Regions from separate parts of the Hydrogenophaga sp. 70-12 genome, predicted to be linked through region 3. Evidence: predicted binding sites of a transcription regulator. Region 3 holds the regulator's gene; each other region holds the start of a gene.

Region 1 (9,365 bases), on a different contig from region 3:
GCGGCCGCCGGTGGCGCCGAGGGCAACGCCTTCCTGGCCGAGCTGCTGCCGCCGCTGCGCGCGCGCGGCGTGCGCCTGCTGCCCAACACCGCCGGCTGCCGCAGCGCGCGCGAGGCCGTGGCCCTGGCGCACATGGCGCGCGAGTTGCTCGACACGCACTGGATCAAGCTGGAGGTGGTGGGCGACGAGCACACCCTGCAGCCCGATCCCTGGGGCACGGTCGAGGCCGCCGCCGAACTCGTGAAGGCCGGCTTCGCGGTCTTTCCGTACTGCACCGATGACCTCGTCACCTGCCAGCGCCTGCTGGACGCCGGCTGCGAGGTGCTGATGCCCTGGGGTGCGCCGATCGGCTCGGGCCAGGGTCTGCTCAACCCCTGGGCCTTGCGCACGCTGCGCGCGCGCCTGCCGGGCGTGCCCTTGGTGGTGGACGCCGGCATCGGCGCGCCCTCGCATGCGGCGCAGGCGCTGGAGCTGGGCTTCGACGCCGTGCTGCTGAACTCCGCCGTGGCGCACGCGCGCGAGCCCGTGGCCATGGCGCGCGCCTTCGGCGACGCGGTGCGCGCGGGCCGCCTGGCCTTCGAGGCCGGCGTCATGGCGCCGCAGGACATGGCTGTGGCGAGCACGCCCGTGAGCGGGCGGCCCATGCTGATCGGCTGAGCACCGCCCCCGATCGGCGACACTCCCGCGACCATGCAATCCCCCGCTCCCACCGAATCGCCCAGCGACGCCACCACCGACGCCGTACTGCGCCTCACCGCCCACGAGGCGGCCGCGCGCCTGGGCCTGCCCGCCGGCCGCCTGTCCGTTCCCGAACTCGCCCGCGCGCTGCGCGACCAGGGCGCCAGCGACGTGGTGATCACCGGCGACCCGCACGACTGGCTGGACACCCTGAACGCGCAGGGCTGGCTGACGCGCCCGCGCTCGGGCCCCACGGACCACGCCCTGCGCTTCAGCGCCGCGCTGGCGCAAGGCTGGGTCGCCGCCGACGCGGCCGTGCTCGCGCGCCTGCCCGACCGCGCCAGCTCGCTCGATCTGCCGGTGCTCTCCGTCGACGAGACCCCGGCGCGCTGGACGGCGCCGCTCTCGCACGTGCCCGCGCTGGGCGTTTACGCCATCGTGGACAGCGCCGAGCGCGTGCGCGCCTGCGCCGAGGCCGGCGCCGGCCTGATCCAGCTGCGGATCAAGGCGCGGCGCGACGACCCCGCGCTGGTGCCCGAACTGCGCGCCGCGCTGGACGCCGCGCGCGGCGCCGGCCGCGCCGCCCTGGTGGTGAACGACCACTGGCGCCTGGCGCTGTCGCTGAACGCGCCGGCCCTGCACCTGGGGCAGGAAGACTGGCTGGCGCTGCGGCACACCGAGCGCACCACCATCGCCACCGCTCAGGCGCGCGGCCTGCAGCTGGGCATGAGCTCGCACAGCCTGTGGGAGCTGTGCCGCGCGCGCGGCGCCGGGGCCGACCTGATCGCCTGCGGCCCGGTCTGGCCCACGCTCACCAAGGACATGCCCTGGCACGCGCAGGGCCTGGACAACCTGGCCTGGTGGGTGCGCATGGCCGGACGGCCGGTGATCGCCATCGGCGGCATCCTGGACCCCGACCAGCTCGAACAATGCGCCACCACCGGCGCGGCCACGGTGTGCGTGGTGCGCGGCCTGGGCGAGGACCCGCGCGCCACGCTGCCGCGCTGGCAGCGCGCTTGGGAAGCGGGACACGCCGCGCCGCGCCGCCCCGCCCCGGCGTGGCCACATCCCACGCTGTCGCCCGAGTGCGCGTGAACGACGACGACCTGCCCCCGCTGACCCCCACACCGCCCGGCCTGTACCGCCACTACAAAGGCGGCTGGTACGAGGTGATCGACACCGTGCGCTGCAGCGAGACGCTGCAGCCGCTGGTGCTGTACCGCGCGCTCTACGGCGCGGGCCTGAAAGGCGGGGGCCTGTGGGTGCGGCCTTCGGCCATGTTCAATGAGACCGCTGTCTTCGAGGGCCGGGAGCAGAAGCGCTTCCGCCGCGTCCGCGCGGCCGAGCTCATGCCCGCCGACCGGGCCAGCGCGCAGGCGCTGATCGCGCACCTGCGCGGCCGCGCGCAGCGCCAGGGCGTCGACCTGGACAGCGCCCTGCGCGCCCCGCCACCCGAGCCCGGCACCTGCTGCGGCCGCGGCTGCCACGGCTGCGTGTGGGAGGGCTACTACCACGCCGTGCGCTACTGGGCCGACGACGCGCTGGAGCGGCTGGGCTGAGGCCGCCGGCCGCGTCAGAACAATTCCCGCTGCGCCGACAGCGCCGCCGGCTGGAAGCGCGACAGGTCCATGGCCTCGCGCTCGGTGGCGTAGCCCAGCCGCGCGCAGGCCTTGTGGAAGCGCTGGCGCAGCAGCTCGGCCCAGGGGCCGCTGCCCTTCATGCGGGTGGCGAAATCGCTGTCGTAGTCACGACCGCCGCGCATGTCCTGGATGCGCGCCATCACCCTCCCCGCGCGCTGCGGGCAGTGCTGCAGCAGCCACTGGCGGAAGATGGGCGCCAGCTCCCAGGGCAGGCGGATCACCTGGTAGAAGGCGCGCCGCGCGCCGGCCTCGCGCGCGGCCTCCAGCACCTGCTCCATGTCTTCGTTCAGGAAGGGAATCTGCGGCGACACGCTCACGCCCACGGGGATGCCGGCCTCGGCCAGGGTGCGGATGGTGCGCAGTCGCCGGTGCGGCGCGGCGGCGCGCGGCTCCAGGGCGCGCGCCAGCTTGGGGTCCAGCGTGGTGATGGTGACGTAGACCGCCGCCAGGCCCTGCTCGGCCAGCGGCGCGAGCAGGTCGATGTCGCGCTCCACCCCGCTGCCCTTGGTGACGATGCCCACCGGGTGGCGCGCGCGGGCCAGCACGTCCAGCGTGGCGCGCGTCAAGCGCAGCTCGCGTTCGATGGGCTGGTAGGCGTCGGTCACGGTGCCCAGGGCCACCATGCTGGGCTCGTAGGACGGGCGCTGCAGCTCGCGCGCCAGCACCTCGGCGAAACCACGCTTGGCGATGAGGCGGGTCTCGAAATCCAGCCCCGGCGAGAGGTTGAGGTAGCTGTGGCTGGGCCGCGCGTAGCAGTACACGCAGCCGTGCTCGCAGCCCCGGTAGGGGTTGAGGCCGTGCACGAAGCCGATGTCGGGCGAGGCGTTGGTGGTGATCGCGCTGCAGGCGTCCTCCCAGCTCACGCTGGTGGCGGGCGCGGCGTGTTCTTCGGCCTGCGCGGCGTCGAGCGTGCTCCAGCCGTCGTCGAAAGCGGCGCGCGCGGCGGACTCGAAACGGTGGGGCTGTCGGAAGGACACGCCTCGCCCTTTGAGGGCCGCCACGGGGATGTGGACCTCGGTCATGAGGGCCTCCAAAATACTGTACAAAACCACAGTATATGAAGCACCCAGCCGGCGCGCACGGCCGCCCGTCGTCGCCGCCAGGGCCACGAACTGGCCCGGTTCCCCGCGCGCCCCCCACTTGTGTGACTTATGCCCGTCGCCCAATGTGGGGGCACGCATCGGCCCCTCCTTATACTGACCAGGGTAAGCCAAAAGACGTCCAGCCCTCGCGCTGAGATCGCCCGTTCTTCCAGATTTCAAGAGGGACCCCGGTTGAGCCAATCGAACATCGGCGGCTTTCGCCTGGCCGGCGTGAGCACCTGCCTGCCGCCGACGGTGGTGGACAACCTCGACCCGGCCCTGGGCTTCGCCCCCGAGGACGTGCGCAAGGTGGTGGCCATGGCCGGCGTGCGCGAGCGCCGCGTGGTCACGCCCGGCCTCACCTCGGCCGATCTGTGTTTTCGCGCCGCCACGCGGCTGATGGAGCGCCTGGGCTGGGCGCCCGACACCGTGAGCGCGCTGATCTTCGTCACCCAGACGCCCGACCACTTCCTGCCCTCCACCAGTTGCCTGTTGCAGCAGCGACTGGGCCTGCCCGACAGCTGCGCCGCCTTCGACGTCGGTCTGGGCTGCTCGGGCTACCCCTATGGCCTGTACCTGGCGGCCGCCATGCTGCGCGGCGGCGGCCACCGGCGCGTGCTCATGCTGCACGGCGAAACGCCCAGCCGCTTCGTCAGCCCCGAGGACCAGGCCACCGTGCTGCTGTTCAGCGACGCCGGCTCGGCCACCGCGCTGGAACTCGACGACGACCCGGCCGCTGGCGGCCAGTTCGTGCTGCACACCGACGGCAGCGGCGCCGAAGGCCTGATCCTGCGCGGCGGCGCCTTCCGCGACCGCGAGCCGGCCGACCCGCGCCACCGCTTCCTGGAAATGGACGGCGCGGCCATCTTCAACTTCACCATCAAGCGCGTGCCCGCGCTGATCGCCGACACCCTGGCCTTCGCCGGCAAGGCGGTGGCCGACGTCGACGCCTTCGTCTTCCACCAGTCCAACCGCTTCATCATGAAACACCTGATGAAGAAGAGCGGCCTGCCGGACGAGCGCGTGCCGATGTCGATCGAGGACAGCGGCAACTGCGGCGGCCCGTCGGTGGCGGTGGCGCTCACGCGCCGGATCGCGCCGCCGCCGCCCGGGCAGCACCGGCTGTGGATGCTGCTGGGCTACGGCGTGGGCCTGTCCTGGGGCGCCGCCCTGGTGCGGGCCGATCACCGCACCCTGCTGCTGCACGACGACGGCGAAGGCCTGTGATCCACCCCAACCGCTCCGCATGACGCCCAGCACCCGCCCCACCATCACCCAGACCGAGGCCCTGGCCATGCTGGCCGAGTGCTTCAACGTGCCGCCCGAGAGCCTGCACCCGGACGTGGAACGCGAGTCCATCGAAGACTGGGACTCCATGGGCGCGCTGATGCTGATCGCCGAACTCGACGAGCGCTTCGGCATCGAGCTCACGGCCGAGGTTTCGCGCGAGATGACGCGCATCGGCCACGTGCTGGACTTCCTGCGCGAGCAGGGAGCGCTGCGTGCGGGCGACTGAACCGAGCCGCCCCGTGGCGCCGGCACCGGCGCCACGCGTGCCGGCGCACGACAAGCTCGGCCGCCTGGTGGCGCGCAGCCTGGGCCTGGACGAAGCCGCGCTGCGCGAGGGCCTGCGCCCGGCCACGCTGGACGACCTGCCCCAGCTCATCGCCCTGCGCCGCGAGCACCTGCTGCCCGGCCACGAATGGGACGACGACGCCTACCTGCGCTGGCGCTACCGCCTCGGGCGCGAGGGTGCGGGCTTCGGCGAGCTGTGGTGCCTGCACGCCCACGGCCGGGTCCTGGCCACCATCGGCGTGGAAGACCTGCCCATCGAACTGGACGGCCAGGCGCTCGCCGGCGCGCAGGTGATGGACCTGCTGGTGCGGCCGCAGGCGCAGGAGTCGGGCCTGGGCATCTGGCTCAACCAGGCCATGCTCGCGCGCCACGGCTTCACGCTCGCGGTGGGCGCCAACCAGAACTCGGCCGGCATCGTGCGCCGCCTCTTCGAGCCGCTACCGCCGCGCCTGACCTTCACCCACCCACTGGACCTGCAGCCCTTCGTTCAGCGCCGCTGGCCCGCGCTGGCCGCCACGCCACTGGCCATGCGCCTGGCCAACGCCGGCCTGGCCCTGCGGCGCCTGGCGCTGCGCCGCCACCGCCCGCGCGGCTTCACGCTGGAGAACACCCCGCGGCTCGACCCCGCGCTCAGCGCGTCGGTGGCGCGCGGGGCCGCCGGCGTGCACCTGCGCCACGGCGGCGCCTACCTGCAGCGCCGCCTGCTCGACAACCCGCGCCGGCCCCTGAGCCTGCGCGTGGCGCGACGCGGCGACGCCGTGGCCGGCCTCATCGCCTGGTCGGTGGAGACCGACGACCGCGGCCGGCCCGAGCTGCACCTGGTCGATTGGCACCACGACGGCGACGACACCCTGCTGGTGCTGCTGCACGAGGCCATCCGCGAGGCCGCCGCGCAGCGCTGCACCTGCGTGCGCCTGCTGCTGCAGGACGAGGCCTCGCGGCGCGTGGCCGCGCGCGCCGGCTTCCTGCCGTCCCAGGACGACGGGGGCCGCCCCTGCGGCGTGCAGTCGCGCGACCCCGAACTGGCCGCCCGGCTGGCCCGCGCGCCCTGGCGCCTGACCGACCTGCGCGACGACGCCGATGGCTTCTAGGAAGCCTGAGCGCCCCTTGCCGAGCGAGGCCTGAGCATGTGCGGCATCGCCGGTCTCTTCAGCCCCCGCCAGCCGCCCCGGCGCGAGGAACTCGCCGCCATGGCGCGCGCCCTGCACCACCGCGGCCCCGACGGCCAGGGCGTGTGGCACGACGGGCCGATCGGCCTGGCGCACGCGCGCCTGGCCATCATCGATCTTGACGGCGGCGCCCAGCCCATGGCCAGCGCGGACGGCCGGGTGCAACTGGTCTTCAACGGCGAAATCTTCAACTACATCGAACTGCGCGCCGAGCTGCGCGCCTTGGGCCGGCGCTTCCGCACCGACTCCGACACCGAGGTGCTGCTGCAGGCCTACCAGGCCTGGGGCGATGGCTTCCTGTCGCGCCTGAACGGCCAGTTCGCCATCGGCCTGTGGGACGCCGCGCGCCAGCGCCTGCTGCTGGCGCGCGACGGCGTGGGCATCCGCCCGCTGTTCTGGACGCGGATGGGCGAACGCCTGGCCTTCGCCTCCGAGGCCAAGGCCCTGTTCGCCCTGCCCGCCGTGCCGCGCGCGCTCGACCCGGCCGGCCTCGCCTCCAGCCTGGGCTGGTGGGCGCCACTGGCGCCGCACACGGCATTCGAAGGCATCCACTGCCTGCCGCCGGGCCACCGCCTGGTGGTGGACGCGGCCGGTGAGCGCCTCAGCCGCTGGTGGGACTGGGACTTCCCCGACAGCGACCCCTTCGCCCCCGTGGACGAGGACGCGCTGGCCGACCAGCTGCACGCCCTGCTGGTGGACGCCGTGCGACTGCAGCTGCGCGCCGACGTGCCCGTGGGCGCCTACCTCAGCGGCGGGCTGGACTCGTCCATCCTCACCACCATCATCCGCCGCCACACCGACACACCGCTGCGTTGCTTCTCGCTCACCTTCGACGAGGCCGAGTACGACGAGAGCGAGCACCAGCGCCTGATGGTGCGTCACCTGGACACGCGGCACAGCGCCATCGGCTGCGGCCGGGCGGACATCGCCGCCGCTTTCGCGCGCAGCGTGTGGCACGCCGAGACCCCGCTGGTGCGCACCGCCCCCGCCCCCATGCTGCGCCTGGCCGACAGCGTGCGCGCGGCCGGCTACAAGGTGGTGCTCACCGGCGAAGGCGCGGACGAGGTGTTCGGCGGCTACGACCTGTTCAAGGAAGCCAAGATCCGCCGCTTCGTTGCGCGACTGCCCGGCTCGGCGCGGCGCGCGCGCGCGGTGGAGCGGCTCTACCCCTGGATGGCGCGCTCGCCCGGCGGCGCCAACAACGTCCTCGCGCAGCGCTTCTTCACCGACAGCCGCGTGCCCGACGGCGACCCCGGCTTCGCCCACCAAACGCGCCTGGCCAGCACGCGCCGCGCCTGGGCCTTCTTCACGCCCGAGTGGCAGCACAGGCTCGCCGCGCACGAGCCCGCCGCGCAATGGCGCGCGCGCGTGCCCGAGGCCTTCGCCCGCTGGCAGCCGCTGGCGCGCGACCAGTACACCGAGGCGCACACGCTCATGAGCGGCTACCTGCTGGCCGCGCAGGGCGACCGCATGGCCATGGCGGCGTCCATCGAAGGCCGCTACCCCTTCTTGGACCCGCGCGTGATCGCCTTCGCCGCCGCCCTGCCGCCGCGCCTGAAAATGCGCGGCCTGCGCGAGAAGCTGCTGCTGCGCCAGGCCTTCGCGCGCGAGCTGCCACCCGCCATCGGCCAACGCACCAAGCAGCCCTACCGCTCGCCCGACAGCGCCAGCTTCTTCGACAACGGCCAGCCCCTGCCCTGGGTGCGCGAGCTGCTGAGCGAGGACAGCCTGCGCGAGGCCGGGCTGTTCGACGCCCCCGCCGTCGCGCGGCTCAGCGCCAAGTGCGCGGCCGGCCGCGCCATCGGCTTCGCCGACAACATGGCCTTCGTGGGTGTGCTGTCCACCCAACTGCTGCACCGGCAGTTCGTGCGCGCCGAGGCACCGGCGATGGAGCCGTCATGAGCATGGGCCCGTTTGTGCACAGCGCCTTCGAGGCGCGCGGCCGCGAACAGCCGGGCAAGACCGCCGTGGTGGTGGGCGAGCGGCGCCTGAGCTACGGCGAACTCGCGGCCATGGCCCAGGGCATCGCCGAGGCCTTGCAGATGGAGGGCCTGCGGCGCGGTGATCGCGTGGTGCTGCTGCTGGACAGCGGCGCCGAGTACGTGGCCGCCCTGCACGCGGTGTGGCGCCTGGGCGCGGTGGCGGTGCCGCTGGGCCCGCAGACCAAGGCGGCCAAGCTCGCCCACGTGCTGGCCGACACCGGCGCGCGCGCCCTGCTCACGCAGGCCACGCTGGCCACCGTGTGGACCGCCGCGCTCGCGCAGGCGCCCGGCACGCTGGTGTGGGCCCATGGCCCGGTACCCGCGGCCACGGCCACCCAGCCCTGGCCCCGGCCCGCCCCCATCCCCGCGCCCCTCGCCGGCCCCACCAGCCCTGGCGAGCTGGCCACCCTGATCTACACCTCAGGCACCACCGGGCAGCCCAAGGGCGTGATGCTCAGCCACGCCAACATGCTCGCGGCCTGGCGCGCGGTGCAAACCTACCTGCAGCTGCGGCCCGACGACGTCATCGGCCTGGCGCTGCCGCCCAGCTTCAGCTACGGCCTGTACCACGTGGTGATGGGACTGGGGCTGGGCGCCACGCTGGTGCTGGAAAACAGCGCCGCCTTTCCCGCCAGGCTGCTGGAGCGCCTCGCGGCCGAGCGCGTGAGCGTTTTCCCTGGCGTGCCCATGCTGTGGGCCAGCCTGCTGGCGCTGGACCTGGGCGCGCACGACCTGTCCGCCCTGCGCCTCATCACCAACGCCGCCGCCGCCTTGCCGGCCGCGCACACCGCGCAGCTGCGCCAGCGCCTGCCCCGGGCGCGCCTGCTGCTCATGTATGGGCTGACCGAGTGCATGCGCGCGAGCTACCTGCCGCACGACGAGGTGGACATCCGTCCCGACAGCGTGGGCCGCGGCCTGCCCTTCCAGGCCCACTGGCTGATCGACGAGCATGGCCAGCGCCTGCCCGACGGCGGCCTCGGCGCCACCGGCGAGCTGGTGGTGAGCGGCCCGCACGTGAGCCCCGGCTACTGGAACGCGCCGCCCGGCCAGACCGGCCGCATCACCCCGGGCCCACGCCCCGGCGAACACACCCTGCGCACCGGCGACGTCTTCCGCTGCGACGCGCACGGCTGGCTCTACTGCGTGGGCCGTACCGACGACATGTTCAAGTCGCGCGGCGAGAAGGTCTACCCGCTGGAAGTGGAGCACGCCATCTGCGAGCTGCCCGGCGTGCTGGAG
Region 2 (9,365 bases), on a different contig from region 3:
ACGGTGGCATCGCCCGGCACCGCCTTGGCGAACTCATCGGCCCAGCGCTGCTCGCCTTCGGGCACGGACGCGGCGTGCAGGTGCTTGTCGACGGCGTTCATGCTTGCGCTCCTTGCAGTTCGCGGCGCTTGGTCGTGAGCGCCTTCACGTGCTCGACCACCTCGTCGAGCGAGGTGCCCGGGTGGAACACCCGAGCCACGCCGCTCTCGAGCAACACACCCTCGTCCTTGTGCGGCACGATGCCGCCGACGATCACCTGCACGTCGCCCAGGCCGGCCTCGCGCAGCGCGGCCATGAGCCGGGGCACGATGAGGTGGTCGGTGGCCAGAGAGGAGATGCCGATCACGTCGGCGTCCTCTTCCAGCGCAAGCTTCACCACGGTGGGAATCTCCTGCCACGGCGGCGTGTAGATCACTTCCATGCCCGCGTCGCGCAGGCAGGCCGCGATCACGCGGCTGCCACGGTCGTGGCCATCAAACCCTATCTTGGTGACGATCACCCTAGGCGGACGTTTCAACATCCTGCTTCTCCTTGACCAGCCCCACGAATTTCCGCGCCAGGGCGCGTGGGGTATCGCGTCCTTGGGGGTCGAACCAGAAAGGCGCCCAGTTCAGGGCACCCATGAGCATCAGTCGCATCGAGCGGCGGTCGATGCCGGGCGCCAGGGGCAGGCCGGCGATGGCTTCGCGGAAGTAGCGCTCGTGGTTGCCGCGCAGATCGCGCAGGCGATCGGCGATGCGGGGAATGTCGTCGGGCAGCACGCGGATCAGCACCTGCGCGTAGTCGCTGTCGCGCAGCACGGTCTCCAGGTGGGCGCGGCACAGGGCCTCGAGCCGCTGCCAGGGATCGGCCTCGCGCGCCACGGCGGTGGCGGAGGCGGTTTCGAGCGCCTGCACGCCGGTGGCGTACACGGCCAGCAGCAGCTCGTCCTTCGAAGGGAAGTGGTAGTAGACCGAGCCCGCGAGCATCTTGGCCTCCACCGCGATGTCGCGCATGGACGTGCCCGCGTAGCCGTGCAGCGCGAACAACCGCGCGGCTGCGTCGAGCAGATCGGGCAGGCGGTTGTCGGAGCGTGGACCCCGGGAGGTCTTGGTGGCGGCCGGCATATAAAAAGCAATCGTTCGCTAGGTTTAAGTGTGATTCCAGATTCGGCCGGTGTCAACCGGCCCCCACCCAGGGTTTTCTTGGATCTGCCGTTCATCGGCTTGTGGGCCGCGCCACCGGCCGGGATGTCGATGCCGCGCGGGCTGGGCCGTCGTGGTGATGCAATGCCCTATTGCGATCACTCAACACACAGGAGAACCCCATGCGATTCATCGTGATGGTCAAGGCCACGGCCGACAGCGAAGCGGGCGTGATGCCCACCGAACAGGAACTGGCCGAGATGGGCCGCTTCAACGAAGAACTGGTGAAGGCCGGCGTGATGGTCTCGGGCGAAGGCCTGCACCCGAGTTCGCAGGGCGCGCGCGTGCGCTTCTCGGGCCAACAGCGCAGCGTGATCGACGGCCCCTTCGCCGAGACCAAGGAGCTCGTCGCCGGCTTCTGGATCTGGCAATGCGCCTCGCTGCAAGAAGCCATCGACTGGGTCAAGCGCTGCCCCAACCCCATGCGCGGCGAATCGGAGATCGAGATCCGCCGCGTCTTCGAGGCCGAGGACTTCGGCGAGGCCTTCACGCCCGAGCTGCGTGAGCAGGAGGAGCGGCTGCGCGAACAGCTGATCGCGCAGCACAAGCGCTGAGACAGCGGGTCCGTCTCCTGGCCGAGGGGACGCAAGCCCTTGGCCCCACGCAGCGCCTGGTGAGGTGCGTGCGGGCAGGCGCCCGGGCGCCAGCCCTCGGTTCATCGCCTGAATCCTTCAGGCAAGCATCACATGTGATACTGTACATAAATACAGTATCTAGATGCCATGCTCTCCCCCTCGGCCGAGCCTTCGGCCCTCCCCCCGTCCGCGGCGCCCTGGCCGCGCCGCGTGGCCGACGCCCTCTGGCGCGGCCATGAAATCGGCGCGCCGCTGGCGCGCGTGCACCCCTCGGGCTGGGACGCGCTGGACCGCGAGCTGCCCGGCGGCGGCTGGCCCTGCCGCGCGCTCACCGAGGTCTTGCAGGCCCGCGCCGGCGCCCATGAGTGGCGCCTGCTCGCGCCCTGCCTGCCGCGCCTGGCCAGCGCAGGGCGCAGCCTGGCCCTGGTGGGACCGCCCTGGGTGCCGCATGGGCCAGGGCTGCAGCAGCTGGGACTGCCGGCGCGCCAGCTGATCTGGGTGCAAGCCGACAGCGAGGCCGAGCGCCTGTGGGCGAGCGAGCAACTCATCCGCGCCAACGCCTGCGGCGCGCTGCTGGCCTGGCTGCCGCAGGCCAGCCCCGAGGCCCTGCGCCGCCTGCAGGTGAGCGCGCAAGGCAACGACGGCCTGGTGCTGCTGTTTCGCCCGCAGGCCGCGCGGCACCAGGCCTCGCCCGCGCCGCTGCGCCTGCTGGTGCAGCACAGCCCCGACTGGGCCCTGCGCGTGCGCCTGCTCAAGCGCCGCGGCCCGCCGCACGACAGCGAATTGCGCCTGCCCTCGGTGCCGGGCGCGCTGGACGCCCTGCTCACCCCGCGTCTGCGCGCGCTGGGCCGACGGACCCCTGAAAACGAGGAGGCCGCCGATGTGGTGGGCCGCACTGATCCTTCCCGAAGCGAGCGGCGGCAGCGGCAGCGCGCCTGAAGCGCCAGGGTGGCGCCTCGCCGAACTGGGCACCTGGGCCTTGCAGTTCACGCCGCGGGTGGCCCTGGTCGAGGGCGCCACGCTCATGGAACTGGAGGCCAGCCAACGCCTGTTCGGCGGCCAGGCGGCGCTGCGCGAGCGCGTGCGCGAGGCGGCCGCGGCCGAGTTCGGCATCCACCGCATCGGCTGGGCCCCGACCGGCCTGGCCGCGCTGGCCTTCGCGCGCGCGGGTGTCGAGGGCGTCGACCCTGGTGTACCGCTGGCGCGCGCGCTGGACCGCTTGCCGATGGACACGCTTGGGGCCGTGGCCCCGCACCGCGGCACGCTCGCGCGCCTGGGCTGCCGCACGCTGGGCGACCTGCGCCGCCTGCCGCGCGCGGGCCTCGGCCGACGCTTCGACGCCGCGCTGCTGGAGGCGCTGGACCAAGCCCATGGCCAACGCCCCGAGACGCACGGCTGGCTCGCGCCCCCCGAGACCTTTCGCGCGCGGCTGGAACTGATGTCGCGCGTGGAAGACGCGCCCTCGCTCATGCACGGCGCGCACCGCCTGCTGCTGCGCCTGGGCGGCTGGCTGGGCGCGCGGCACCGCGGCGTCACGGCCTTCGCGCTGCGCTGGGCGCACGACACCCTGCGCGCGCGCGCCGCGGGCGAAGGCGGCGAACTGGTGCTGCGCACGCGCACGCCCACGCGCCGCGTCGAGCACCTGGCGCGCCTGCTCGCCGAACACCTGGCGCGCACCGAATTGCTGGCGCCGGTGGGTGAGCTGGAACTGGAGGCCCTGGACACGCAGCCGCTGGCGCCGCCCAGCGCCTCGCTCCTGCCCGACGACGGCGCGAGCGACGCCGCGCTGGACGACACCCTGGAGCGCCTCGCGGCGCGGCTGGGCGCGGCGCGCGTGCTGCGGCCCGTGCCGCTGGACGACCACCGGCTCGAGCACATGCAGCGCTGGCAGCCTGTGGGCGAGCCCCTGCCGCGCGCCCGTCCCGCGCCCTGCGCCGCCGACCGCACGCCGCAGCCGAGCTGGGTGCTGCCCCAGCCCTTGCGGCTGCCGGTGCGTGACCACCGGCCCGTGTACCGCGAAACGCTGCAACTCATCGCCGGGCCACACCGCGTGGAAGGCGGCTGGTGGGACCGCGCGCCCGACGGCGTCCAGCACCGCCACGCGCAGCGCGACTACTTCGTCGCGTTCGACGCTCGGGCCGGCGTGCTCTGGGTGTTCCAGGAACGCCTGGCCGACGAGGGCGGCGCCTGGTACCTGCACGGGGTGTTTGCATGAACCCCGCTCGGCCGCCCGAAGGGGTTCGCACCGCGGTGCGCGGCACGGGGGTTTCCGAATGAACACGCCCGCACTGCCCGCCTACGCCGAGCTGCACTGCCTCAGCAACTTCACCTTTCTGCGCGGCGCCAGCCACCCCAAGGAACTGGTGCGGCGCGCGGCGCAACTGGGCTATGCCGCGCTGGCCATCGCCGACGAATGCTCCATGGCCGGCGTGGTGCGCGCGCACGTGGAGGCCAAGGCGCGCGGCCTGCCGCTGATCATCGGCGCGCAGTTCCGCGTGGACGACGCGCCCTTCACACTGGTCGCGTTGGCGCAGAACCGAAACGGCTATGGCAACCTGTGCGAGCTGATCTCGCGGCTGCGCCGCGCCAGCCCGACCAAAGGCGAGTACCGCCTGCGCCTGGCCGACATCGACCCCACGGCGCTGGCCGATTGCCTGGTGCTCGCCGCGCCCGAGCGCGGCACGCCGCTGCCGCGCCTGATCGAACTGGCGCGCTGGCTGCTCACCGGCTTCAGCGGGCGCTGCTGGTTCGCGGTCACGCTGCTGCGCCAGCTCGACGACGAGGCCTGGCTCGCGCGCCTGCGCGAAGCCGGCGAACTCAGCGCCATCCCGCTCGTGGCCACGGGCGACGTGCTGATGCACCGGCGCTCGCGCCAGGCCCTGCAGGACGTGCTCAGCGCCACGCGCCTGGGCCGGCCGCTCACCGACTGCGGCCAGCAGCTGCAGCCCAACGCCGAGCGCCACCTGCGCTCGCGGCTGCGCCTGTCCACCACCTACCCGTCCGATCTGTTGGCCGAAACCTTGCGCGTGGCCGAGCGCTGCGCCTTCTCGCTCGACGAGCTGCGCTACCAGTACCCGGCCGAGGTGGTGCCCCAAGGGCGCACGCCCGCGTCTTACCTGCGCGAACTCACGGAACGGGGTGCGGCGCGGCGCTGGCCCGCGGGCACGCCCGACAAGGTGCGCGCGCAGATCGAACACGAACTCGCGCTCATCGCCGAGCTGCGCTACGAGCACTACTTCCTCACCGTGGCCGACATCGTGCGCTTCGCGCGCGGGGAAAAGATCCTGTGCCAGGGCCGCGGCAGCGCGGCCAACTCGGTGGTCTGCTACTGCCTGGGCGTGACCGAGGTCGATCCGCAGCGCCAGACCGTGCTGTTCGAACGCTTCCTCAGCAAGGAGCGCAACGAGCCGCCCGACATCGACGTCGACTTCGAGCACGAGCGGCGCGAGGAGGTGATCCAGTACCTCTACCGCAAGTACGGTCGCGAGCGCGCCGCGCTCACCGCCACCGTCATCACCTACCACCGGCGCAGCGCCATCCGCGACGTGGGCAAGGCCCTGGGTTTCGACGCCGAGGCGATCGACCGCCTGGCCAAGGAGCAGCAGTGGTTCGACGGCCGGACGCCTTCGGCCGAGCGCCTGCTGGCCGTGGGACTGCGGCCCGACGACCTGGCCGTGCGCCAGCTCATCGACCTGGTCGGCGTGCTCACGGGCGAGGCCACCGACCAAGAGGAGGACAAGGCGGGCGACGTGTTCACGGGCTTTCCGCGCCACCTCTCGCAGCACGTGGGCGGCTTCGTGCTCACGCAGGACCCACTCACGCGCCTGGTGCCGGTGGAGAACGCGGCCATGGAAGGCCGCACCGTGATCGAGTGGGACAAGGACGACCTCGACGCCCTGGGCCTGCTCAAGGTGGACGTGCTCGCGCTGGGCATGCTCACCGCGCTGCGCAAGGCCCTGGTCTTCATCGGCCAGCAACGCGGCCGGCCCGTCGAGTTGCAGGACATCCCCGACGGCGACGACCCCACCTACGACATGATCTGCGAGGCCGACACCATCGGCGTGTTCCAGATCGAATCGCGCGCGCAGCAGAGCATGCTGCCGCGCCTGCGCCCCCGCACCTTCTACGACCTGGTGATCGAGGTCGCCATCGTGCGGCCCGGCCCCATCCAGGGCGGCATGGTGCACCCCTACCTGAACCGGCGGCAGGGCAAGGAGCCGGTGCACTTCGAGAAAGACGAACTCAAGCCCGCGCTCGAGCGCACCCTGGGCGTGCCCGTGTTCCAGGAACAGGTGATGCAGCTGGCCATCATCGCCGCCGGCTTCACGCCCGGCGAAGCCGACGAGCTGCGCCGCGCCATGGCCGCGTGGAAGCGCAAGGGCGGCCTGCACAAGTACCACGAGAAGATCGTCAAGGGCATGACCGGCAACGGCTACTCGGCCGAGTTCGCCGAGCGCATCTACCAGCAGATCCACGGCTTCTCGGACTACGGCTTTCCCGAGAGCCACGCCGCGAGCTTCGCGCTGCTGGTCTACGCCTCCTGCTGGATCAAATGCCACCACCCGGCCGCCTTCCTGGCCGCGATGCTCAACAGCCAGCCGCTGGGCTTCTACACGCCCAGCCAGCTGGTGCAGGACGCGCAGCGCCATGGCGTGGAGGTGCGCCCGGTGGACGTGTGCCACAGCGACCGGGACTGCACGCTGGAAGACCTGCCGCGCGAACCCGCGGTGCGCCTGGGCCTGAACCGGGTGGGCGGCCTGTCGCGCGCGGCGGCGGACCGCATCGCCGCCGCGCGCCGCGACGCGCCTTTCCAGGACGCCGAAGACCTCGCGCGGCGCGCGGGCCTGGACCGGCGCGAGCTGCAGGCCCTGGCCGCGGCCGACGCGCTGATCGGCCTGTCCGGCCACCGGCGCCTGCAGATGTGGGACGCGGCGGGCCATCGCGCGCCGCCCGCGCTGCTGCGCCAGGCACCCGTGCACGAGGCGCCCATCGAACTGCCGCCCGCACCCGAGGGCGAGGCCATTGTCTGGGACTACGCGGCCACGCGCCTGACGCTGCGCCGCCACCCGCTGGCCTTGCTGCGGCCGCAGCTGCGCGCGCGGCGCCTGATGACGGCCGAGGAACTCAAGGCCCTGCCCGACAAGCGCTTCGCGCGCGCCTGCGGCATCGTCACCGTGCGCCAGCAGCCACAGACGGCCAACGGCACCATCTTCGTTTCGCTGGAGGACGAGACCGGCGCGGTGCAGGTGATCGTCTGGCGCCACGTGCGCGAGCGCCAGCGCGCCGAGCTGCTGCACGCGCGGCTGCTCGCGGTGCACGGCGTGTGGCAGCGCGAGGGCCCGCTGTGCAACCTGATCGCGGGACGGCTGGAAGACCTCACCCCGCTGCTCGGCCGGCTGGCGACCGAAAGCCGGGACTTCCACTGATTCGATTTCGGGACCTTGTCCTGTTTGACTTCGTCCGGATTTTTTTCATTCACGCCCCGTTCATCCAACGCACCGGCGGCGCGATTGCTTGTTCCCGCGCCCCGCCTGAGCGACGTGCTTCAGCCCGGCGCCGCCACCGCCGGGCGCCGCATCAGCAGCAGCGCCGTCGTCAGGCAGGCCAAGGCGATCACCGCCGCGCCGGCCAGCGTGACCAGGTGCAGCGACTCCACGAAAGCGCCGCGCGCCAGCGCGGCGAACAGCGGCCCGTCCGATCCGCCCAGCGCCTTGGCCGCGTGCAACGCGCCCGCCAGCGTGTCGCGCGCCGCATCGGCGGCCGGGGCGGGCAAGGCCCCCGGCATCGCCGCGCCCACGCGCGCCTGGTACCAGGCCACGCCCAGGCTGCCCAGCAAGGCCACGCCCAGCGCGCCGCTCAGCTCGGATGCGGTCTCCGACAGCGCCGAGGCCGCGCCCGCGCGCTCGGGCGGTGCCGAGGTGATGATGATCTCGTTGCCCAGCGTGAACACCGGCGCCATGCCCAGGCTCATGATCACCGTGCCCGCCACCAGCCAGGGCAGGCCCGTGCCGGTGTCCACCATCAGCAGCATCAGGAAACCGATCGCCGCCGCCACCTGGCCGCCGACAAGGATGCGCACCGGCGCGAACCAGCTCGCCAGGCGCGGCGCGCCCAGCGAACCGACCACGAAGGCCAGCGCCCAGGGCAAGGTGACCAGGCCCGCGCTCAGCGGGTCGAGCGCGCGCACCACCTGCAGGTACTGCGTGATGAAGATGTAGATGCCGAACATGGCCAGGCAGGACAGCGCGTAGGCCGACAGCGCGGCGGCGAAGCGCGGCTGGCGGAACAGCGCGATGTCGAGCAGCGGGTGCGCCAGGCGCGACTGGCGCCGCACGAACACCCAGCCCAGGGCCACGCCCGCCAGCAGCGGCAGCAGCCCGGCCGCCACCAGGCCATCGGTGGCGATGGTCTTGATGCCGTAGACCGCCGCCAGCACCGCGGCCAAGGACAGCAAGGCGCTCGCCAGATCGAGCGGGCCGGCCTCGGGGTCGCGAAACTCGGGCAGCAGCAGCGGGCCCAGCACCAGCAGCAGCACCATCACCGGCACCGCCACCAGGAAGACCGCGCCCCAGTGGAACCACTGCAGCAGCGCGCCGCCCACCAGCGGGCCGATGGCCGCGCCCATGGAGAAGCTCGCGATCCACACCCCGATGGCGAAACGGCGCTGCTCCTCGTCGTGAAACATGTTCCGGATCAGCGACATGGTGGACGGCGCGAGCGTGGCGCCGGCCACGCCCAGCAGGGCCCGCATGGCGATCAGCATCTCGGCGCTGGTCGAGTAGGCGGCCATCAGCGAGGCCAGGCCGAAGGCGGCGGCACCGATCAGCAGCAGCTTGCGCCGGCCGATGCGATCGCCCAGGTTGCCCATGGTGATGAGGAAGCCCGCCACCAGGAAACTGTAGATATCGACCATCCACAGCAACTGCGCGGCGCTGGGCCGCAGCTCGGCGCTGAGCACGGGCAGCGCGAGGTTGAGCACGGTCATGTCCATGGCATAGACCATGCAGGGCAGAGCGATCACCGCCAATCCCAACCATTCGCGGCTGGTGGCCTTGGCGGGCGCGGATGAAGTGTGTTCAGACATCGAGGATCACCTTGAAGCCCCCATAGATCAAGCGTTTGCCATCAAACGGCATGGGGGCGCGGTCGGGTTGCATGCGGGGGTCGGCCATGACCTTTTCCCAGGCGGCGTCGCGCACCTCGCGCGAGGGCCAGACGACCCAGGAGAAGACCACCACCTCGTCTTTTTCGAGCTTCACCGCCATCGGCATGGAGGTGAGCTTGCCCTCGGGCACATCGTCGGCCCAGGTTTCGACGACGCGCGTGGCGCCGTGCTCTTTGAAGACCGCCGCGGCCTCCTTGCAGTGCTTCAGGTAGGCCTCGCGGTTGGCGGTGGGAACAGGGGCCATGAATCCATCGACGTAGCTCATTTCACTGTCTCCTTGGTGGGGCTGGGAAGGAATTGCAGTTCGAGGTGGCGGCGCAACACGCGCAGGCACTCGACCGCGGGCTCGATCGACTGCCGGGACTTGACCAGCAGCAGCGAGCCCTGGACCACGGCCTGCATGTACAGCCCCAGGGCCTCGGCGCTCCAGCGCGCGCGCGG
Region 3 (9,365 bases):
TCTTGGGCGCCGCAGCCGCGCGATCGGCGACGGCCGGGGCACGGGCGTGGCGGCCATCAAGTCGCGCCGGCATCGGCCGATGACAACTGAATGGGCCATCACGACGCGTTCATTCCCCACCGGCGCTCGCGCCTCTCCCTGGCGGCCATGGCCCTGGTGTGGGCAACGCTGGGCACCCGCGCGGCGATCGCGCAGTCCGTCACCGGCGTGGGCGACGTGAACCCGGGGCCCTTGCCGGTCCCGTCGCCACACTGGGTCGAAGCCGGCGAGATCTACGTCGGCGACACCGGCATCGGCAGCTTGACCATCGAGGACGGCGGCACGGCCAGCAGCGGGAGCGGCGCGCTGGGCTACACCGGGGGCACGGGCACGGTGATCGTCACGGGCAGCGACGGCGGCGGCAACGCATCGAGCTGGACCATGCCGGGCGATCTGGCCGTCGGGGCGGGCGGCACGGCGTCGCTCTCCATCCTGAACGGCGGTCTGGTCAGCAACGCGCACGGCAACATCGCTTTCGGCGGCGGCACGGCCTCGGCCACGGTCTCGGGCGTGGATGCCCATGGCAACGCCTCGACCTGGATCAACGCCAGCACGCTCACCGTCGGCAATGCCGGCGCCGGCTCGCTGCTCATCGAGAACGGGGGCCTGGTGCGCAGCGTCCAGGGCGCCATCGGCGGCACCACCGGCGTGGGCCCGGGCGCCTCCAGCGGCACGGTCACCGTCTCCGGCAGCGACGGCAACGGCCGGGTCTCGACCTGGAGCCTCGTCGACAACCTCTACGTGGGCTTTTCGGACCCGGGTGATCTCACGGTTGACGCGGGCGGAGCGGTCAGCGGCCACACCCTCTACATCGGCTACGAAGCGGGCGGCAACGGCCTGGCCACGGTCACGGGTCGCGACGCCGTCAGCGCCCGCGCGTCCAGTCTGGGCTTTTCGGCGCAGTTGAACGTGGGCTACGAGGGCATCGGCGAATTGACCATCGAGGACAGCGGCACGGTGCAGTCGCCGCACACCCGCATCGCCGTCCAGGCCGGCTCCAGCGGCACGCTGAACCTGCTCGGCGACGCGAGCGGGCGCGGCGTGCTCGAAACGAACGTGGTGATCCGGGGCAGTGGCTCCGCCACGCTCAACCTCAACGGCGGCATCCTGCGCGCGACCCTGAACGAGGCCGATTTTCTGCAGGGCTTCACCACGCTGTCGGGTGGCGCCGAGGGCGTGTGGATCGACACGAACAACCACGCCATCGGCATCGGCACGGCCTTCACCGGCGCGGCGGACTTCAACAAGCTGGGCCTGGGCACGCTGACGCTGGGCGGCCTGAGCACCTACGCGGGCGCCACCCACGTGGCGGCCGGCACCTTGCGTGCCAGCGCGGCCGGCGCCTTCAGCGCCAGCTCCGCGCACACGGTGGCGGCCGGCGCCACGCTCGACACGGCGGGTCTGGACCAGGCGGTGGCCAGCCTGGACAACGCGGGCACGGTCTCGCTGCTGGGCGCCGCCCCCGGCAGCCGCCTGACCGTCAACGGCGCCTATGTCGGCCAGAACGGCGTGCTGAGGATGGGCACCGCGCTGGGCCACAGCGGCAGCCTCAGCGACCGGCTGGTGCTCGATGGCGCCGGCGCCAGCGCCAGCGGCACCACCACCTTGCACATCACCAACCTGGGCGGCCTGGGCGCGCTGACCACGGGCGACGGCATCGAAGTCATCAGCGCGCTCAACGGCGCCACCACCACCGCCCAGACCACCAGGGACGCGTTCCGCCTGGCCGGCGAGCACGTCGACGCCGGCGCCTACGAGTACCGCCTGTACGCGGCCGACGCCAACGGCGCCGGCGAGAGCTGGTTTCTGCGATCCAGCGCGGTCGCGGGGGCCGTCACGCCCGCCTACCGCGTGGAGGTGCCCCTGTTCGCGGCGCTGCCCGAGCAGCTGCGCCTGGGCAACGCCGCGATGGTGGGCAACCTGCACCTGCGCGTCGGCGATGGCGCCGCCGCCGAACGGCAGACCTGGGCGCGGATCATCAGCGCCGCACGCAGCGTGAGCCAGCGCGGCGACGTGAACCCGCGCAGCCAGGGCCGGCTCCACGGTCTGCAGGCCGGCATCGACCTGTGGGCCCGGCCGGGCTGGCGCGCGGGCCTGTACGTGGGTCAGCTCGACGGCGACATGAGGCTGCGGGGCCTGGCCGGCGGCATCGCGGAACAGGCGCTGGGCAGCAACGAACTGCGCAGTCAGTACCTGGGCGTCTATGCGACCTACCACCGTGCCAACGGCTTCTACCTGGACACGGTGCTGCAGGGCGCCCGCCACCGCTACAGCGTGTCGCCGCTGACGGCGCCGGCCAGCCAGGGCAAGGGCGACAGCCTGCTGGCCTCGGTGGAGGTCGGGCGGGGCTACCCACTCGCGGCGGGCTGGGAACTGGAGCCGCAGCTGCAGCTGGTGCACCAGCGCATCGGGCTCGACGACGTACGCATCGCCGGCGCCGACGTGCAGCACAAGCCCCATGGCAGCTGGGCGGCCCGGCTGGGGCTGCGGGTCAAGGGCGAGGTGTCGACCGCCGCGGGCGTGCTGCGACCCTACGGCCGTGTGAATCTGTACCGGAGCAGCCCAGGCAGGGACGTGGCGCGCTTCATCGGACCGGCCGGCTCCGCGGACGTGGCCACGGGCACGGGCGGCGCCAGCGCCGAACTGGCCGCTGGCGCGACGCTGGCCTTGTCCACCGGCATCAGCCTCTATGGGGAAGTGGGCAGCGCCTGGTCCCTGGGCGGCGAGGCGCGGCACCGCGGTGGGCTCAACGGCAGCCTGGGACTGCGGGTGAACTGGTAACCCCGAACGACCCGATCGACCGGACCGGCAATCCGCCGGCCTGCAGGCGGCCCCTTGCACCATGGGCATAGCGTGTTCGCCCAGCACCTTTTTCCGCGGGCAAACGGCCTAGGGCCATTGACGCGCGGCGGTCCGCCGGGCCACGATCCGCGCCTCGCCCCGGCCGCCTCGGGGCCCAACGGGCCGGGAGCCCCATGAAAGCGATCCGTCCATTCGGCCTTCGGCGCGGTCTGCGCAAGCTCGGGCCCGGCCTGATCACCGGTGCCGCCGACGACGATCCCAGTGGCATCGCCACCTACTCCCAAGCCGGCGCGCAGTTCGGCTTCTCCATGCTGTGGACGGTGGTCTTCACCCTGCCGCTCATGATCGCGATCCAGATCGTCAGCGCGCGCATCGGACACGTCACCCGGCGGGGCCTGGCCGCCAACATCCGGGCGGGTTTCCCGCGCTGGGTGCTGCTGGCCGTGGTCGGCCTGCTGCTGCTGGCCAACACGCTCAACCTGGCCGCGGACATCGCGGCCATGGCGGAGGCGCTGCGCCTGCTGGTGGGCGGATCGGCCCACGTCTACGCGGTGACCTTCGGCCTGCTCTGCCTGGTGCTCCAGGTCTTCCTGCCCTACCAGACCTACGTGCGCTGGCTGAAGTGGCTGACGCTGGCGCTGCTGTCCTACGTGGCCGTGGTGTTCACGGTGCAGCTGGACTGGTGGACCGTGGCCCGGCAGATCGTGCGGCCGCCACTCGCCCTTGGCCACGACGTGCTCCTGATGGTGGTCGCGGTGTTCGGCACCACCATCAGCCCCTACCTCTTCTTCTGGCAGGCGGCGCAGGAAATGGAAGACGCCAACGGCAAGCCGCCCCAGACCCGACAGGACGTGCGCCGCCACCTGCGGCGCATCAAGATCGACACCAGCATCGGCATGGCGTTCTCCAACCTGATCGCCTTCTTCATCATCCTGAGCACGGCGGCCACGCTGCATGCCGCGGGCGTCACCAACATCCAGACCTCGGCCCAGGCGGCCGAGGCCTTGCGTCCCGTGGCCGGGCCATTCACCTTCATGCTGTTCAGCCTGGGGATCATCGGCACCGGCCTGCTGGCGGTGCCGGTGCTCGCGGGCTCCGCCGGCTACGCCGTGGCCGAGGCGGCGGGCTGGTCGGGCAGCCTGAGCGCGCGCCTGGACAAGGGAGAAGGCCGCGGCTTCTACGGCGTGATCGCCACCGCCACGGTGGGCGGCGTGCTGCTGTGCTTCACGCCGATGGACCCCGTGCGGGAGCTGTTCTGGTCGGCGGTGATCAACGGCGTGATCGCCGTGCCCATCATGGTCGTGATGATGCTATTGGCCGCACGACCCTCGACGATGGGCCCGCACGTCATCGGCCCGCGCCTGCGCGTGCTCGGCTGGATCGCCACGGTCGCCATGGCGCTGACCGTGGGCGCCATGCTGGCCACGCTGTGAGCCGCGCCGGCCGCGCCGCGCCCTGCCCCCCACACGCACCTCCTGCAACCGCTTGCCCAGCAGCCCGGCGACACCCCGCGATATGCGCCCACTCCAGCATGGGGTAGGTCCAGGGATGGGCGCCCAGCGCGGCGAAGGCGTCCAGCCTCAGGCGTCCAGCAGCTCGAGCGCCAGCGCCCAGCGCGCCTTGGGCGGCGACAGGCCGTCGATGTCGGCGAAGGGCTGCTGGGGGTACGGCACTGGTGGCGCGCCGTTGCGGTTGGCGATGGCCACGCGCACGCCGGCCGCCTCGGCCTCGCGCAGCGCGGCCTCGAGTTCGGCGTGCAGCGACGCATTGCCCGTGCCCGACACCACGATGCCCTGTACCCGCGCCTCGGGCGGCGCGGCCAGCAGCGCGCGCACCGGCCAGGCCGCCGCGTCGGCGTGGCTGCTCAGCCAGGCCACGCGCGGCATGGCCGGCGCGCGCAGGAAGGCCTGCAGCCGCGCCGCGTGGCGCGCCGCCGCGGGCCAATCGCGAAAGCGCCGCACACGCCCCTCCTCCACCAGCGCAATCACGCCGGCGTCGCCGGAATCGAAAGGGTCGGTGCGGTATGGGTGCTGCTTGGCCACTTCAAGGGGGCCGTGCACGCGCCCCGCGCACACCACCAGCACGCCGCGTGCGCCCGGTTCGGTGGCCACGGCCACGGCATCGCTGAGGTTCTGCGGGCCGTCGGGCGACACCGCCGTGGCCGGGCGCATGGCGCAGGTCAGCACCAGGGGCTTGGCCGGCGCCAGCAGCGTCTGCAGCAGGTAGGCGGTCTCCTCGATGGTGTCGGTGCCGTGCGTGACCACCAGCCCTTGCACGGCGGGGTCGGCCAGGTGCCGGCCCGCGCGCTCCACCAGCCGCTGCAGATCGGCCAGGCGCATGTCCTTGCTGTTGATCTGCGCCACCTGCTCGAAGGCCAGGTCCCGCCCGCGCAGCGCGGGCAGGCCGGCCGCGAGGTCCTCGACCGGCACCGCCCCCGCGTCGTAGCCCACGTTGTCGCCCGCACGCTCGGCCCGGCCGGCGATGGTCCCGCCCATGCCCAGCACGACGATCCGCGTGGCCTTTGTGCCTTCACCCACTTGCCTTCTCCCAATAACTGGTTAAAAATACAGATACTGGATACCCAAACAGTATCCAACTCCGGCCCACCAGCCCTTGATGCGAGGTTCCATGCTCGACACCCAAGCCGCTCCCAAGCTCACCGCCCGCCAACAGCAGATCCTGGCGCTGATCCAGACCGCCATCGCGCGCACCGGGGCACCGCCCACGCGCGCCGAAATCGCGGCCGAACTGGGCTTCAAGTCGGCCAACGCGGCCGAAGAGCATCTGCAGGCCCTGGCGCGCAAGGGCGTCATCGAACTGGTCAGCGGCACCTCACGCGGCATCCGCTTGCGCCGGGCCGACCTGCAGAGTATCCATGCGGCCCGCGACAGCCAGCTCTCCCTGCCGCTGCCCGGTCTGGCGCAGCTGGTGCTGCCCCTCATCGGCCGCGTCGCGGCGGGCTCGCCCATCCTCGCGCAGGAGCACGTCGACCAGACCTACAGCGTCGAGCCCAGCCTGTTCCAGCGCACCCCCGACTACCTGCTGCGCGTGCGCGGCATGTCCATGCGCGACGCCGGCATCCTGGACGGCGACCTGCTCGCCGTGGCCTCCACGCGCGAGGCGCGCAACGGCCAGATCGTGGTGGCCCGCCTGGGCGACGACGTCACCGTCAAGCGCTACATGCGCCTGCGCGACCACATCGAACTGCACGCCGAAAACCCCGACTACCCCACCATCGTGGTCGAGCCCGGTGAGCCCTTCGAAATCGAGGGCCTGGCCGTGGGCCTGATCCGCAACAACTTCCAGAACTGACCCCAGGGGTCGGCGCCGCCACTGCGGGTGGCGGGCGTTGCCTGAATCGGCCACCGGCCGCTCACGCAACCCCGCAGCGACGGCATTCCAGATCAATCCTGCCTGTGTTCAACCCCTTGACGAGGTGTTTCACATGGGACTGTTCTTCCACTCCTTTGCATCGAACAGCTGGCGCAAGCCCCTGCAACTGATCGACTGCTGGTTGCCCGAGCCGCACGCGCGCGATACCCCCAAGGCCACGCCGCCCACCACCCCCGCCGTGCGCCGCTTCGCGCGCGCGGGCTGGCTGGGCCGCTCGGCGGCCAATACCTCGCACGCCCACGACGGCCGCGTCGCGCTCGCGGGCCGCATCGACGAGGTCTGCCGCGAGCTGGACCGCCTCGCGGCGCTCGACGGCGCCGCGCCCGCCACGCTGCAACGCCGGGTGGCCTGAGCGCGCCGCTGCCCGGCCGCCACGAGGGGGCCGGGCACAATAGGCGGCATGAACATCGTGATCCTCGACGACTACCAGGACGCCGTGCGCAAGCTGCATTGCGCCGAGAAGCTCGAGCCCTACCCCGCCAAGGTCTTCACCAACACCGTCAAGGGTGTCGGCCAGCTGTCCATCCGCCTGCGCGACGCCGACGTGCTCGTGCTGATCCGCGAACGCACGCCCATCACCCGTCAGCTCGTCGACAAGCTGCCCCGCCTCAAGCTCATCGCCCAGACGGGGCGTGTGGGCAGCCACGTCGACGTCGGCGCCTGCACCGAGCGCGGCATCGCGGTGGCCGAGGGCGTCGGCTCGCCCGTCTCCACGGCCGAACTCACCTGGGCGCTGGTGCTCGCGGCCATGCGCCGCATCCCGCAGTACGTCGCCAACCTCAAGCACGGCGCCTGGCAGCAGTCGGGGCTCAAGTCCTCCGCCATGCCGCCCAACTTCGGCGTGGGCATGGTGTTGCGCGACAAAACCCTGGGCGTGTGGAGCTACGGCCGCATCGGCCAACTGGTGGCCGGCTACGGCCGCGCCTTCGGCATGCGCGTGGTGGTGTGGGGCTCCGAGGAGGCCCGTGCCCGCGCCGTGAGCGACGGCTACGACGTGGCCACGTCCAAGGAAGGCTTCTTCGAATGCTGCGACGTGCTCAGCCTGCACCTGCGGCTGGGCGAACGCAGCCTGGGCTGCGTCAAGCTCGACGACCTGCTGCGCATGAAACCCACCTCGCTGCTGGTGAACACCTCGCGCGCGGAACTCATCGAACCCGACGCCTTGATCACCGCGCTCAACCGGGGCCGCCCCGGCATGGCGGCCGTGGACGTGTTCGAGTCGGAGCCCATCCTGCAGGGCCACGCGCTGCTGCGGCTGGAGAACTGCATCTGCACCCCGCACATCGGCTACGTGGAGCAGGACAGCTACGAGATGTACTTCAGCGCCGCTTTCGACAACGTGGTGAATTTCATCCGGGGCACGCCGACGAACATCGTCAACCCCGGGGCGCTGCAGGTGCGCCGCTGATAAAAAAAAGCCGGGTCAAGTGACCCGGCTGGCTTGGAGAGGGAATGCCCCCGCTCAGGAGCGACGCCCTCCACTCTCGCCGTCGCCCTCGTCGCGCGGGGCGCGCGACTCGTTGAGGCGGGAATCGTTGTCCACGATCTCGAAGTCGATCAGGCTGCTCTCGCCGCTGCGCAGCGCACCACCGCGCCCCGCAGTGGGTTCCACCGGCACGTCCACCTCGGGCAGCGAGGCCTCGAACTGCGACTCGGCCTCCATGTCTTCCAGGTTCACGTCCAGCCCCTGGCGGGCCGAGGCGGGCGGGATCACGTGCAGGTCCATCGGCACGGTGCGGCGCTGCGGGTCGTCGCCCGTGACCGTGAGCGGCGCGTTGCGCGACACCGCCTTCAGCGGCTGCATGGAGGTGTTGCGGAACTCCTGCGGCGGCAGCGTCTGCGATTCGCGCTGAACGATGTCCTTGGCGATCGCGTGCAGCATCAGCAGTTCGCGGTAGGCCTCCAGGTCGAACACCTCCGTGTCGCCTTCCTCCGCGTCGCGGAACAGGCTGCGCTCGATGAGATCCAGCACGCGCGGCTGCGGCCACAGGGCCTGGATGCGCCCAAAGGCCGACTCGTAGGCGTCCAGGCCGCGGCCTTTGTCGGCGTAACGGTCGAAGGGCGGCGCGCCGGCGTTGAATACGCGGTTGAACTCTTCGCGCAGCGCCCCGTATTCGTCGCGGCGGCCCAGGCGGTGGTACAGGCGGAACAGGTCGAGGTAGGCCAGCGGGCTGGGCTCGTGGCTCTCGGCCAGGTGGTTGCGCAGCACGGCGATGGCCTGGTCGTCCTCGCCGAGCGAGACGAAGAAGTCGGCCTGCTGCTGCACGTCGAACAGTTCCTCGGCGGCCACGGAGCGCGAGACGTTCATCGCGCTGGGCGCGAAATCGCGCCGGTCCTGGGGCGGCACCGTGGCGCCAAAGCCCGGTGTGCGGCGCGGCGCCGCCTGCAGGGGCGCGGGCGTCGAATCCACGTCCAGGTCAACGTCCACCGCATCCAGGGGCACCGGTGCGCTGGGCTGCAACGGCGCATGGCGCGAGGCGCGCGGCTGGGCCTCGCCCCCCTCGTCCGGACCGTCGGTCCACCAGGCGCGCGACGCGTCGGAGGCGATGGGGGTGTCCTGCCGCTGGCGGCGCACCAGGGCGACCAGCGCCGCCAGGGACACCAGCAGCAAACCACCGAGCAGGAAGACGAGCCAGTTGGCGTAGCGCTGCTCCTGGGCCTGCGCGAGTTGCGCGCTCAGTTCGGCCACGCGCGCCTGGTCGCGCTGCTGCGACTCGCGGAAGCGGGCCATGTCCGCCTCCAGCGCGGCCAGGCGCTCGGCGTTGCGGCGCGACTCCTCGTTGGCCGCCGCCAGCGCGGCTTCCAGCGGGCTGGGTTCGGCGGGCGCCGCGGCCGCCGCCTCGGGCGCGGCGTTGGGTGAGGTTCCCGCGCTCAGGTCGGGCGGGTCGAGCCGCAGGCGCGGCGCACCGGCCGGCGCCTTGGCGGCGCCGTCCTTGGCGCTGGGTGCGGGCGTGGGGGCTGGCGCCGCCGCGGCGGAAGCGGCCGGCGCGGGCGCCGCCGCCGGCTTCGGGCGCGGCGCCACGGGCACCTTGGACGGCTTGATCGGGGCGCGCGGGCGCTCCCGCACCACGGGCGCGGGGGCCCGCTCGGGCGTGGCGGCCCGCGCGGGCGCCGCCGCCATCTGGGGCGCC

The links. The regulator LexA, encoded in region 3, represses DNA repair genes until DNA is damaged. The targets are predictions, from matches to a motif close to ACTGTATNNNNATACAGT.
Region 1: the regulator LexA is predicted to act here: its motif matches at 3,356-3,373, upstream of BGO22_RS09145 (PA0069 family radical SAM protein).
Region 2: the regulator LexA is predicted to act here: its motif matches at 1,878-1,895, upstream of imuA (translesion DNA synthesis-associated protein ImuA).

Annotation. Positions count from the first base shown of each region.
Region 1 is NZ_MKSS01000149.1:858-10,222, reverse strand. It holds gene BGO22_RS09165 (thiazole synthase) at 1-657, shown strand, start outside; gene BGO22_RS09160 (thiamine phosphate synthase) at 691-1,773, shown strand; partial or broken gene BGO22_RS09155 (DUF1653 domain-containing protein) at 1,770-2,018, shown strand; gene BGO22_RS09150 (oxidoreductase-like domain-containing protein) at 2,028-2,237, shown strand; gene BGO22_RS09145 (PA0069 family radical SAM protein) at 2,252-3,340, opposite strand; gene BGO22_RS09140 (3-oxoacyl-ACP synthase III family protein) at 3,593-4,627, shown strand; gene BGO22_RS09135 (acyl carrier protein) at 4,647-4,916, shown strand; gene BGO22_RS09130 (GNAT family N-acetyltransferase) at 4,930-6,066, shown strand; gene asnB (asparagine synthase (glutamine-hydrolyzing)) at 6,103-8,046, shown strand; gene BGO22_RS09120 (class I adenylate-forming enzyme family protein) at 8,043-9,365, shown strand, end outside.
Region 2 is NZ_MKSS01000129.1:3,271-12,635, reverse strand. It holds gene BGO22_RS08055 (acyl-CoA mutase large subunit family protein) at 1-101, opposite strand, end outside; gene BGO22_RS08050 (cobalamin B12-binding domain-containing protein) at 98-520, opposite strand; gene BGO22_RS08045 (TetR/AcrR family transcriptional regulator) at 501-1,106, opposite strand; gene BGO22_RS08040 (YciI family protein) at 1,307-1,738, shown strand; gene imuA (translesion DNA synthesis-associated protein ImuA) at 1,907-2,698, shown strand; gene BGO22_RS08030 (Y-family DNA polymerase) at 2,640-3,974, shown strand; gene BGO22_RS08025 (error-prone DNA polymerase) at 4,033-7,185, shown strand; gene BGO22_RS08020 (MFS transporter) at 7,305-8,843, opposite strand; gene BGO22_RS08015 (DUF1428 domain-containing protein) at 8,836-9,189, opposite strand; gene BGO22_RS08010 (TetR/AcrR family transcriptional regulator) at 9,186-9,365, opposite strand, start outside.
Region 3 is NZ_MKSS01000026.1:8,098-17,462, forward strand. It holds gene BGO22_RS01940 (autotransporter family protein) at 91-2,820, shown strand; gene BGO22_RS01945 (NRAMP family divalent metal transporter) at 3,015-4,274, shown strand; gene BGO22_RS01950 (asparaginase) at 4,422-5,378, opposite strand; gene lexA (transcriptional repressor LexA) at 5,470-6,153, shown strand; gene BGO22_RS01960 (hypothetical protein) at 6,287-6,586, shown strand; gene BGO22_RS01965 (D-2-hydroxyacid dehydrogenase family protein) at 6,635-7,642, shown strand; gene BGO22_RS01970 (hypothetical protein) at 7,697-9,365, opposite strand, start outside.